DNA from 2 places in the Nonomuraea recticatena genome. Region 2 is predicted to be linked to the other one. Evidence: riboswitches for the same ligand, from Rfam matches in the RefSeq annotation. Region 2 holds a riboswitch; the other holds the start of a gene.
The links. Region 2 has a riboswitch for glycine ahead of gcvP (aminomethyl-transferring glycine dehydrogenase). Riboswitches for the same ligand answer to the same signal wherever they lie in the genome.
Positions count from the first base shown of each region.

Region 1: linked by a shared signal. The riboswitch ahead of gcvT (glycine cleavage system aminomethyltransferase GcvT) and the one ahead of gcvP (aminomethyl-transferring glycine dehydrogenase) in region 2 are both predicted to bind glycine.

Region 1 covers NZ_BAAATE010000025.1:21-5,976, forward strand. The annotation lists partial or broken gene ABFX50_RS35385 (serine dehydratase beta chain) at 1-101, opposite strand, end outside; gene gcvH (glycine cleavage system protein GcvH) at 160-549, opposite strand; gene gcvT (glycine cleavage system aminomethyltransferase GcvT) at 546-1,631, opposite strand; glycine riboswitch at 1,665-1,761, opposite strand; glycine riboswitch at 1,762-1,859, opposite strand; tRNA gene ABFX50_RS35400 (tRNA-Leu) at 1,909-1,992, opposite strand; gene bcp (thioredoxin-dependent thiol peroxidase) at 2,084-2,557, opposite strand; gene ABFX50_RS35410 (DUF3618 domain-containing protein) at 2,649-2,978, shown strand; gene ABFX50_RS35415 (amino acid deaminase/aldolase) at 2,980-4,167, opposite strand; gene ABFX50_RS35420 (DUF6286 domain-containing protein) at 4,268-4,876, shown strand; gene ABFX50_RS35425 (hypothetical protein) at 4,876-5,370, shown strand; gene ABFX50_RS35430 (hypothetical protein) at 5,555-5,956, opposite strand, start outside.
Region 2 covers NZ_BAAATE010000012.1:169,225-175,180, forward strand. The annotation lists gene ABFX50_RS23825 (double zinc ribbon and FHA domain-containing protein) at 138-641, shown strand; gene ftsR (transcriptional regulator FtsR) at 665-1,291, shown strand; gene ABFX50_RS23835 (bifunctional nuclease family protein) at 1,568-2,038, shown strand; gene ABFX50_RS23840 (MerR family transcriptional regulator) at 2,232-2,852, shown strand; glycine riboswitch at 2,884-2,976, shown strand; gene gcvP (aminomethyl-transferring glycine dehydrogenase) at 3,122-5,956, shown strand, end outside.

The DNA.
Region 1 (5,956 bases), on a different contig from region 2:
AGGCCGCGGGCGAACTTGTGCGCGGCGGCCATCGGGCCGCCGGTGTGGGAGCTCGACGGGCCGATACCGATCTTGAAGAGGTCGAAGACACTGATCGCCATTGATACAGCCCAACTCTCAAGATATGCCGGGGTCCTGGCTGGACCCCGGCGGAGTGTGTCAGTTGTCGCCGGAGGTGAGCGCGGTGTACTCCTCCGCGCTCAGCAGGTCCTCGGGGTCGCCTTCCAGGCGGACGCGGAACATCCAGCCCTCGCCGTACGGCTCGCTGTTGACCAGGTCGGGCTTGTCGACGACGGCCTGATTGACCTCGACGACCTCGCCGCCGACCGGGGCGTAGATCTCGCTCACCGACTTGGTCGACTCGACCTCGCCGATGGAGTCGCCCGCCTCGACCGTGGTGCCGACCTCGGGAAGCTGCACGAAGACCACGTCACCCAGCGCTTCGGCCGCGTAGGCGGTGATGCCCACGGTCACGGTCAGGCCGTCGTCGAGTCCGGCGACCCACTCGTGCTCCTTGGTGTAGCTCAGGTCGTCAGGGATGGTGCTCACTTGTTCCTCCTGTAGAAAGGCAGCTCCACCAGGTCCACAGCCTCTTGGCTGCCCCGGATGTCAACGGCCAGACCTTCTTCTATCCCAGTGTCCACGTACGCCATCGCGATGGGCTTACCGAGGGTCTGCGACGGGGCGCCGCTGGTCACCTCGCCCACGACGACGCCGTCCTTGGTGACCGGGAACCCGTGACGCGGGACCCGGCGGCCCGTCGCGACCAGGCCGACGAGTCGGCGGCGCGGCGGAACATCCTTGACGGGCTCCAGCGCCGCCCTGCCGACGAAGTCACCCGGCTTGTCGAACTTCACCACGCGGCCGAGGCCGGCGTCGAACGGCGTGAGCGAGGCGTTGAGCTCGTTGCCGTAGAGGGGCATGCCCGCCTCGAGGCGCAGCGTGTCGCGGCTGGACAGGCCCGCGGGCAGCAGGCCGTACGGCTCGCCCGCCTTCGTCAGCGCGTGCCACAGCGGGGCGGCGTCGGCGTTGGCGACGAACAGCTCGAAGCCGTCCTCGCCGGTGTATCCGGTGCGCGCGATCAGCGCCTCGGCGCCCGCGACGGTGCCGGGCAGGCCCGCGTAGTACTTCAGGCCCTCGAGGTCGGCGTCGGTGAGCGTGGCCAGGATCTCCTGGGCCTTCGGGCCCTGGACGGCGATGAGCGCGTACTGGTCGGAGCGGTCCTCGACGGAGGCGCCGAAGCCGGAGGCGCGCTCGGTGAGCCGCGCGGCGACCATCGGGTAGTTGGAGGCGTTGGCGACGACCATGAACTCCTCGTCGCCGAGCCGGTAGACGATGAGGTCGTCGAGCACGCCGCCCTGCTCGTTCACGATCATCGTGTAGCGGGCGCGGCCGACGGCCAGCGCCGAGAGGTGGCCGACCAGCGCGTGGTCGAGCGCCTGACCCGCCTGCGGCCCGGTCACGAAGATCTCACCCATGTGGGACAGGTCGAACAGCCCGGCCCGCTCGCGGACGGCGTTGTGCTCGGCGGACTCGCTGCCGTAGCGCAGCGGCATCAGCCAGCCGGCGAAGTCGGTCAGCGTGGCGCCGAGACTCTCGTGGATGTCTCGCAGCGGCGTCGGTCGGGACATTGTGCGCACCTCAGAATGGGTCGGATGCCAGGATCCTCCCCCTCTGTCATCGGTGCCTGAGAGCTTCGCCCGAATTTTCCCGGACTTTCACCTTCGGCGAGGCCCAACAGGCCTGCTTTCCAGAGGTCACCTGGCCCGCGCGGTCCTTTGCCTTGAGAGGTTCGCGGGGAGGGCTTGCTCCTTCAGGGGTCATGGCCGGCTGCCAGGACGCTCTCCCGCGTGGGTTCATCGGTGTATGGGGGCAAGCCTAGTACGGATTCGACCACCAAGGGAAAGGTGCGGGCGGGGGGACTCGAACCCCCACAGTGTCTCCACCAACAGGACCTAAACCTGCCGCGTATGCCGATTTCGCCACGCCCGCGCGACTCCCGCTCAGAATAGCGCCCAGGGCGGCGGCGGAGATACTCGTTCACGATCAAGCCCGCCCGCGCGGCGGGCCCGACCGTGACGCCTCAGACGAGGCCGAGCTTCTTCTTCAGCGCCGCCACGTGTCCCGTGGCCTTCACGTTGTAGAGGGCCTGCTCGATCTTCCCGTCGGCGTCGATCACGAAGGTCGAGCGGATCACGCCGACGACCTCCTTGCCGTACAGCTTCTTGGCGCCGTACGCGCCGTAGGCCTTGTGCACCTCGAGACCGGGGTCGGACAGCAGAGGGAAGGTCAACGCGTCGCGCTCGACGAACTTGACCAGCTTGTCGGCCTTGTCCTTCGACACGCCGAGCACGACGAAACCCTCGTCGGTGAGCAGGTTCAGATTGTCGCGGAAATCGCACGCCTGCTTGGTGCACCCCGGCGTCATCGCGGCGGGGTAGAAGTACAGGATGACGCGCTTGCCACGGAAGGCGTCGAGGGAGACGGCGCCGCCGTCGGCTGCGGGCAGCGAGAAGTCCGGCGCGGCGTCGCCGGGCTGGAGCTTGGTTTCGGTCACGGGTCCTCCTTAGACGGCCCAACCTACCTCGCGCCCGCTGTGCCGTCCGGCACCGCGACCTGACAGACTGATCACCTGAGAGAGGAGAGCCATGGCCGACACCGACCCCGATGAGCTGGAGCGCCGGATCGCGCGGACGCGTGCGGAGCTCGCCCAGACCGTCGACGCCATCGCCGACCGGGTGAGCCCGAAGCGCGTCGCCCAGCGCGGCGTGGAGGAGGTCAAGTCGAGGGCCGAGCACCTGGTGTCGTCGGTCGGCGACCTCGTGGGCATCACGCCGCGGCCCGTGCGCTTCGGCGACGAGCCCGACGACCTGTGGGAGGACGAGCAGCCCAACCTCGGTCCCGCGCTGATCGCCGTGGGCGCCGTGCTGGTGATCGGCGCCACGCTGGTGATGTGGAGAAGGCGCAGGCGAGGCTGAGTCAGAGGAAGGTCTTGCCCTCGCCCCTGTAGGTCGGGACCTCCTCGACGACCTTGTCGCCCTCCACGAGCAGCAGGCCGGCGAACCGCTCGCACAGCTCGCCCGCCTTCGCGTGGCGGAACCACACCCTGTCTCCCACGCGCAGGTCCTCGGCGGGCTGGCCGAGCAGCGGTGTCTGCACCTCGCCCGCGCCCTCGTCGGCCGAGTAGCGCAACCCGGGGGGTAGGTACGGCTGGGGCAGCCGCGAGGGGCCTGGCGCCCCAGAGGCCAGGTAACCGCCGCCGAGCACGGTGACCACGTCGGGCGCGGGACGGCGGACCACCGGCAGCGCGAACAGCGCGGCGGGGCGCCCGCTGAAGCCTCGGTAGAAGTCGAAGAGCCTGGGGTGGAAGAAGCCCGACCCCGCCGCGCACTCGGTGACCGCCTTCTCCCTGACCGTACGCTCGATGCTGCCGGTGCCGCCGCCGTTGACGAACTCCAGGTCGGCCACCTGCCTGACGGCGTTGACGACGCGGCCGCGCCGCAGGATCAGCTCCCTGGCCGAGCGCGCCTGCATCAGCCTGACCACACGGGCGAAGGCGGCGCTGCCCGGAGGGTCGTCGCCGACGCCTGCGATCTGCGCCTCGTAGGCCATGAGGCCGACCAGCCTGAAGCCAGGACGCTTGGCGATGTCGGCCGCCAGGTCGGCGGCGTGCACGGGTTCGCGCACCGGCGAGCGCAGGGCGCCCGCGCGGAAGCGCCCGCCGAAGGCGAGATAACCGGCGTCGAGGTCGAGGCACAGGCGCAGCGGCGGGCTGTTCGCCGGCACGGCGGCCTCGATGTAGTCGAGATGCTCGGCCGAGTCGACCATGAGGGTGATCTCTCTCGCCGCCCGCTCCGACGCCGCGAGCCTGGCCAGCGCCGCCCTGTCGGCGGTCGGGTAGGCCACCAGCACGTCGGAGAAGCCGTGGGAGACCAGCCACAGCGCCTCCGGCAGGGTGAAGGCCATGACGCCGCGGAAGCCGTCCATGGCGAGGATGCGCTCCAGGATCGGGCGCGACCTGACGGACTTGCTCGCGACCCTGATCGGCTTGCCGCCCGCCCTGCGCACCAGGCTCTCGGCGTTGGCCCGCAGCGCCTCCATGTCGAGGATCGCGAAGGGCGGATCGAGCTCCGCTGTGGCCCTGTCGTAGCGCTGGCGGTCGTCCATACAAGCAGGGTAATACCGATGCTCGCGGGCAAAGATCCCGCAAACCGGCGGCGGGGAGGGCTTTATGGCCGGGCGGGCCCCTGTACCTCTGGTCGGTGTGATGACAACACTCCAGGAGCTCCTGCCTGGCGGAGCCGCCCTGACCGAAGGGGACACGCCTCGCCGCAGGGCGGCGAGAGTGCTCAAGCCCGCGCGCACCCCCGCGGGCGTCGTGGTCTCCGCCGCCCTGGCGGTGCTCTTCTCTCTGACCGCCGCCGAGGTCGTCGCCGCGCTGCTGGGCGGCAGGCTCGGCCTGGTGCCGATCGACAGGGTGGCGGACCTGGCCGCTGCCACCCCATGGTCGCACCCGAACCTGCAGTTGGGGGCCCTGGTCACCGCGGTCGTGGGGCTGGTGCTGCTCGGGCTCGCGGTGCTGCCGGGCAGGGCCAGGCTGCTGGCGCTGGGGACCTCCGATTCGAGGCTGGTCATCGGCATCACCAGGACGGGGCTGCGGCGCACGCTCAAGACCGCGGCCGAGGACGTCGACGGCGTGGAGAGCGTCAGGGTACGGCTGCGCCGCCGCATGATCGAGGTCACGGTCGTCTCCGACGCCGAGCGCACGGGCGCGATGCTGCGCAGGGCGGGCGTCGCCGTCGGCGACAGGCTGAACGGGCTGGGCGCGATCTACGCGGGCGAGGTCGTCGTGCGGCTGCGCAGGAAGGGGCTCTGATGCGGCAGTACGCGGGCAACAGGATCGGCCTGGCCGTGGTGGGTTTCGTCCTGCTGTCCGGGGGCGCCTACGCCTTCCTGCGCGGCTCGGGACGGCTGCCGCAGGCCAAGGACGCCAAGGTGCTGTCCTTCGACGTGGCCGCCTACCTCGCCGCCCACCCGTGGATCTCGTGGGCGGGCGCGCTGGCGCTGGTCATGGCCGCCATGGTCGCCACCAGGTGGCTGCTCATGGCGCTCGGCTGGGGCCGCTTCGGCCACCGGTCCGGCACGGGGACGGCGCTGCTGTGCGTCGGGCTGAAGGACGTGGAGGGCATCAGCCGTACCAAGGTGAGGCTCGTCGGCGCCGACAGGATGCGGATCTCGGTGACCTGCCCGTCCAGCGCGGACGTCGGCGCGGTGGTCGGCAAGCTGGACCGCGAGATCGTCGGCAGGATCAGGCGCGACGTCGGAGATGACGCCATGGGCGCGCTGGTCCGCCTCCACGTCCGCCGCTGAGCGTCTCTCCCGCCGCCCATACCGAGCCGGACGGCCGCCCTGGCAGCATGTGGACGAGGGGAGCTCCACCTGGTCCGGTGGGTCGGCGCGGACAGGGTGGAGGTGCGTCTGCCGGACGAGGAGCCGATCGGGGTCGACCTCGACCCCGCGACAGGCCGCCCCGTGGACGCGTGCCGGTAGGCGCTCAGCCTGTCGAGGTGGGGACGGGCGTCGGGACGCGGGTCTTGCTCGGCCCGGGGAACGGCACCGTCGGTGGATGGGCGGGATAGACGGGATACGGGTACGGGTAGGCGCAGGTTCTGCCGCCCGGGGTGTACCAGCACTCGCCGGGCTGCTGCCAGCCGTACCGCATGGGGCTCTGCCACTGGGCGGGATGGCGGTCGGCGATGCGATGGAGCACGGCGACCGCGCCGCCGCCGAGGATCGCGCCGATCAGCAGTCCGATGAGGCCCGCGCCGATGATCTGCGTGTACTTCTGCCGGACGAAGGCCGCGAAGCCGTCACTGTGAGCAGGAGGCGCGGGCCGAGGCGGTAAGGGGGCGGAAGCAGGTGGTGGGGCGCTCTCGGGGTCTGGGCCGCGCGGTGC
Region 2 (5,956 bases):
GTCGTGCAGCCTCTCGCCTTGACCTTTGCCGCTGATCAGCGTAAGTTGCGGCATTCGCAAACGTGAACGAGCGAAGAGGCGAGGGGCGCCCTGATCAACCGTCGCCGCGTCTTCGCGGTAGGAGGCCGAGCCGATCGATGCCGAGCGTCTACTGTACGCAGTGCGGTCATGCCAACCCCGAGGATGCCCGTTTCTGCTCCCGGTGTGGGTCGCCGCTGACCAGACATGAGGTCGCCGGAGACACCACCTCGACGATCTCCGTCGCGGGAATCGAGGCGTATGAGGCGGAGACGGCAGACGCTCTCCTCGCCGAGCGGGCCGCGGTCGAGCAGCTGCCCCCTGGCGCGGCGCTGCTCGTCGTCACGAGGGGGCCCAACGCGGGCAGCCGCTTCCGCCTCGACCGTGACCTGACCACCACGGGCCGCCATCCCGAGAGCGACATCTTCCTCGACGACATCACCGTCTCCAGGCGGCACGTGGAGTTCTACCGCCACCCCGGCGGCGCCTTCACCGTCCGCGACGTCGGCAGCCTCAACGGCACCTACGTCAACAGGGAGCGCATCGAGGAGGTTCCCCTCCACAGCGGCGACGAGGTGCAGATCGGCAAGTTCCGCCTCGTCTTCCTCACGCGGGGCGCATGAGTCCCCAGGCGGCGCGCTCGCACATGAGCATCGGGGAGGTGCTCGCCCTGCTGCAGGGCGAGTTCCCCGACGTCACCGTCTCCAAGATCCGCTTCTTGGAGAGCGAGGGGCTGATCGAGCCCGAACGCAGCCCCTCGGGGTTTCGCAAGTTCACCTACATGCACGTCGAGCAGCTGCGCTTCATCCTCACCGAGCAGCGCGACCACTACCTGCCGCTGCGCGTCATCAAGGACAAGATGGCCGAGGAGCTCGGCCGTCCGCGCGCGGTGCCGGAGGTCAAGGAGGTGCGGCTCAGCCGCGCCGAGCTGCTCGAGGCCAGCGGCCTCGACGAGGAGGCGCTCACCGAGCTCGAGGACTACGGCCTGCTCGCGCCCGTCGCGCGTCGCTACGACGAGGACGCGCTGAAGATCGCGCGCAGCGTCGGCGCCCTGGCCAAGTACGGCCTGCACGCCAGGCACCTGCGCGCGGTCAAGGCCGCGGCCGAGCGCGAGGCCGGCCTGGTCGAGCAGAGCGTGGCCCCCATCCTCAAGCGCCGCGCCCCCGGCGCCATCGGCGAGGCCGACGAGGTGGCGCGCGAGCTCTCCGGCCGGCTGCTCGAGCTGCACGCGGCCCTGCTGCGCGGCTCGGTCCGCTCCGTCCTGGGCGGCTGACCTCCGCGCTTCCCGCCGGCCGGCCTGGGCGCCGCCTGGGGCCGGACCTCAGCGCTCGCCCGCTCGCCCTCGCCCCCTCGCACCGGCCGGGTGCCGGACGGAGCCCCCGATCCCGTGGAGCGGGCTGACCTGGCGAGGAAGGCGAGGTAGGTTGTCGGCGACGCCATGGGGCAGGGGACATTCCACGCCCTCCGGGTGTTACGTTGAATTGCGGAAGAGCGGCCAAACTATTGCGGAGCCCCCTGGGGTCACCGGTCAGTGAATTCGGAGCAGCCCGTGTTGCAGATGGAGGTAGTGGGCGTTCGTGTAGAAATGCCCACAAATCAGCCGATCGTTCTGCTCAAGGAGGCGCAAGGGGAGAGGTTTCTCCCGATCTGGATTGGTATGACCGAAGCCACGGCCATCGCGCTCGCGCAGGCGGAGGAGCCGCCGCCGAGGCCGTTGACGCACGACCTGTTCCGCGACGTGCTGAGCGCGCTCGGGGTCGGCCTGCGCGCGGTCAACATCGTCGCTCTGCGTGACGGCATCTTCTTCGCCGACCTGGTCTTCTCCAACGGCGTGGAGGTCTCGGCGCGTCCTTCCGACTCCATCGCCCTGGCGCTGCGCACGGGTGCGCGGATCTTCGCCAGCGAGGAGGTCGTCCAGGAGGCCGGGGTGATCATCCCTGATGACCAGGAGGATGAGGTGGAGAAGTTCAGGGAGTTCCTTGACACCATCACGCCCGAGGACTTCGGGCGGGCTGGGTAGGACTCCCTTTGTGAGCGCCCGAACCCTTGGCCAACACCTGGGGTCGGCATTTCACTGCATTTACGCTTCACGACGCGCCGAGCCGGATCGTTGACTGCGGATGGTCACGGTCCTACGGTGCAAGTGAAACCTGTGGTTGTTATTGACGAACCCCCAGATCAGACCACGGGATGAGAGAAAGCCGGAGGTCCGCGTGGCGGTCAGCAGCGGCGAGGGAAAGACGGCCGGCCAGGAAGACCCGGTGCGGCGCGAGAGTGCGCGCCAGCGTGCCGGGGAGCAGGGCCTGCTCTTCGACGAGCAGCCCGCGACTCTGCCTGGCGACATCGGCTATCGCGGCCCCACGGCCTGCGCGGCGGCCGGCATCACCTACAGGCAGTTGGACTATTGGGCCCGCACCGGACTGGTGGAGCCCACGATAAGAGCCGCGCAGGGCTCGGGCTCCCAACGCCTCTACAGTTTCCGCGACATCCTGGTGCTCAAGGTGGTCAAACGCCTCCTCGACACCGGTGTGTCGCTGCAGCAGATCCGCACCGCCGTCCAGCACCTGCGCGACAGGGGCGTCGGCGACCTGAGCAGGATCACGCTGATGAGCGATGGAGTGAGCGTCTACGAGTGCACGTCGCCCGACGAGGTCATCGACCTGCTGCAGGGCGGTCAGGGAGTGTTCGGGATCGCGCTCGGCAGGGTCTGGCGCGAGGTCGAGGGATCGCTCGCGGAGCTGCCGGGGGAACGGGCGGCGGTCGAGGACAACGTCCCGGCCGACCACCCCGCTGACGAGCTGGCCCAGCGCAGGAGGGCCCGGAGACTGGGCTGATGCGCCATCGCTGGTAGCCTGGAGATGCTGACGACCCCGTGCGGGAGAGTCCCCGGGAAAGCCGGGGCGCCGAAGGAGCAAACCTCCCCGGAATCTCTCAGGCACCCTGTACCGCTCGGGTGAGGCAACTCTGGAAAGCAGCGCGCCAGCCAGGCGTGTCTCACCGACGGTGCAAGTCCGCGTCCGCGCGGGCGAACCTCTCAGGTTGATGACAGAGGGGGAGATCCGGCATACGCCCGTGCTCTCCACCAGCCTTGGGAGGCAGTTCCATGACCGAGCCCCTCAGCGACCTCGCTGCGCCGCCTTTCGCGACCCGTCACATCGGGCCCTCCGACGCCGAGCAGGCCAGGATGCTGGAGGCGGTCGGCTTCGAATCGGTCGCCGACCTGGTGGCGGTGGCGGTGCCCGAGGCCATCAGGGCCAAGGATCAGCTCAGGTTGCCCGCCGCGGCGAGCGAGACCGAGGTGATCACCGAGCTGCGCGCGCTCGCCGACCGCAACCGGGTGCTGACCTCGATGATCGGCCTTGGCTACTACGACACGATCACGCCCGCCGTGATCCGCCGCAACCTGCTGGAGAACCCGGGCTGGTACACCGCCTACACGCCCTACCAGCCCGAGATCTCGCAGGGCCGCCTCGAGGCGCTGCTCAACTTCCAGACCGTCGTCTCCGACCTGACGGGCCTCGACGTGGCCGGCGCCTCCCTGCTGGACGAGGCCACCGCCGCCGCCGAGGCGATGACGCTGGCGCGTAGGGCCGGCAGGTCCAAGAGCGACGTCTTCGTCGTCGACGCCGACGCGCTGCCGCAGACCAAGGCGGTGCTGGCCACCCGCGCCGAGCCGCTGGGCATCTCGCTCGTCGAGAGCGACCTGGAGGGCGAGCTGCCCGAGTGCTTCGGTGTGCTGGTGCAGTACCCCGGCGCGTCTGGCCGCCTGCGCGACTTCCGCGCCGTGGCCGAGCGGGCGCACGCCGGCGGAGCCCTGGTGGTCGCCGCCGCCGACCTGCTGTCGCTGACCCTCGTCACCGCCCCTGGAGAGCTGGGCGCCGACATCGCGATCGGCTCCTCGCAGCGCTTCGGCGTGCCGTTCGGCTTCGGCGGGCCGCACGCCGCCTACATGTCGGTCCGCGAGGGCCTGCAGCGGCAGATGCCCGGCCGCCTGGTGGGCGTCTCTGTCGACGCCGACGGCGACCCCGCCTACCGGCTGGCCCTGCAGACCCGCGAGCAGCACATCCGCCGCGAGAAGGCCACCAGCAACATCTGCACCGCCCAGGTGCTGCTCGCGGTCATCGCGGGCATGTACGCCGTCTACCACGGCCCCGAGGGGCTGCGCCGCATCGCCAGGCGCACCCACCGCATGGCCGTCACGCTCGCGCAGACGCTGCGCGCCGGCCGGGTCGAGGTCGTCCACGACGACTTCTTCGACACCGTGCTCGCCCGCGTGCCCGGCAGGGCCGCCCAGGTCGTGGCCGCCGCCGCCGAGCGCGGCGTCAACCTCTGGCAGGCCGACGCCGACCACGTCTCGATCGCCTGCGACGAGAAGACCACGCTGGCCCACCTGGAGCAGGTCGCCGCCGCCTTCGGCGTGAGCGTCTCGCTGACCGACCTGGCCGCCGAGGACGGCCTGCCCGAGGCGCTGACGCGCGAGAGCGACTACCTCACCCACCCGGTCTTCCACACCCACCACTCCGAGACCTCGATGCTGCGCTACCTGCGCAGGCTCCAGGACAAGGACATCGCGCTCGACAGGTCGATGATCCCGCTCGGCTCCTGCACGATGAAGCTCAACGCCACCACCGAGATGGAGCCCATCACCTGGCCCGAGTTCGCGGGCATCCACCCCTACGCCCCGATCGAGCAGGCGGGCGGCTACGTCGAGCTGGTCGAGACCCTCGAGGGCTGGCTGGCCGAGGTGACCGGTTACGACGCCGTCTCCATCCAGCCCAACGCGGGCTCGCAGGGCGAGTTCGCCGGGCTGCTGGCCATCCGCGCCTACCACAGGGCCAACGGCGACACCCACCGCGACGTCTGCCTCATCCCCTCCTCCGCGCACGGCACCAACGCCGCCAGCGCCGTCATGGCGGGCATGCGGGTCGTGGTCGTGGCCTGCGACGACAACGGCAACGTCGACATGGACGACCTCGACGCCAAGATCGCCAAGCACGCCGAGCAGCTCGCCGCGATCATGGTGACCTACCCGTCCACGCACGGCGTGTACGAGGAGACGATCACCGAGGTCTGCGCCAAGGTCCACGCGGCGGGCGGCCAGGTCTACGTCGACGGCGCCAACCTCAACGCGCTGGTCGGCCTCGCCAAGCCGGGCGAGTTCGGCGCCGACGTCTCGCACCTCAACCTGCACAAGACCTTCTGCATCCCGCACGGCGGCGGCGGCCCCGGCGTGGGCCCCGTGGCGGTCCGCGGCCACCTGGCCGCCTTCCTGCCCGGTCACCCGCTGGCGCAGGGCTCGCCCGTGGGCCCCGTCTCGGCGGCGCCGTACGGCTCGGCGGGCATCCTGCCGATCTCCTGGGCCTACGTCAGGATGATGGGGGGCGAGGGCCTCAAGGCCGCCACCGAGCAGGCCATCCTGTCGGCCAACTACCTCGCGCGCCGCCTGGCCCCGCACTACCCGGTCCTCTACACCGGCCGCGGCGGCCTGGTCGCCCACGAGTGCATCATCGACCTGCGCCAGATCACCAAGGAGACCGGGGTCAGCGTCGACGACGTCGCCAAGCGGCTCATCGACTACGGCTTCCACGCGCCGACCATGTCCTTCCCCGTGGCGGGCACGCTCATGATCGAACCGACCGAGAGCGAGGACCTGGCCGAGCTCGACCGGTTCGTCGAGGCGATGGTCGCCATCCGCGGCGAGATCGCCAAGGTGGCCGACGGCTCGTACGACAAGAGCGACAACCCGCTGCGCAACGCCCCGCACACCGCGGAGTCGCTGGTGGCCGACGAGTGGGCGCACCCCTACACCAGGACCGAGGCGGCCTACCCCGTGCAGGACCTGAGGGATGGCAAGTACTTCTCGCCGGTGCGGCGGATCGACCAGGCCTACGGGGACCGCAACCTCGTGTGCTCCTGCCCGCCCCTGTCGGCCTACGAG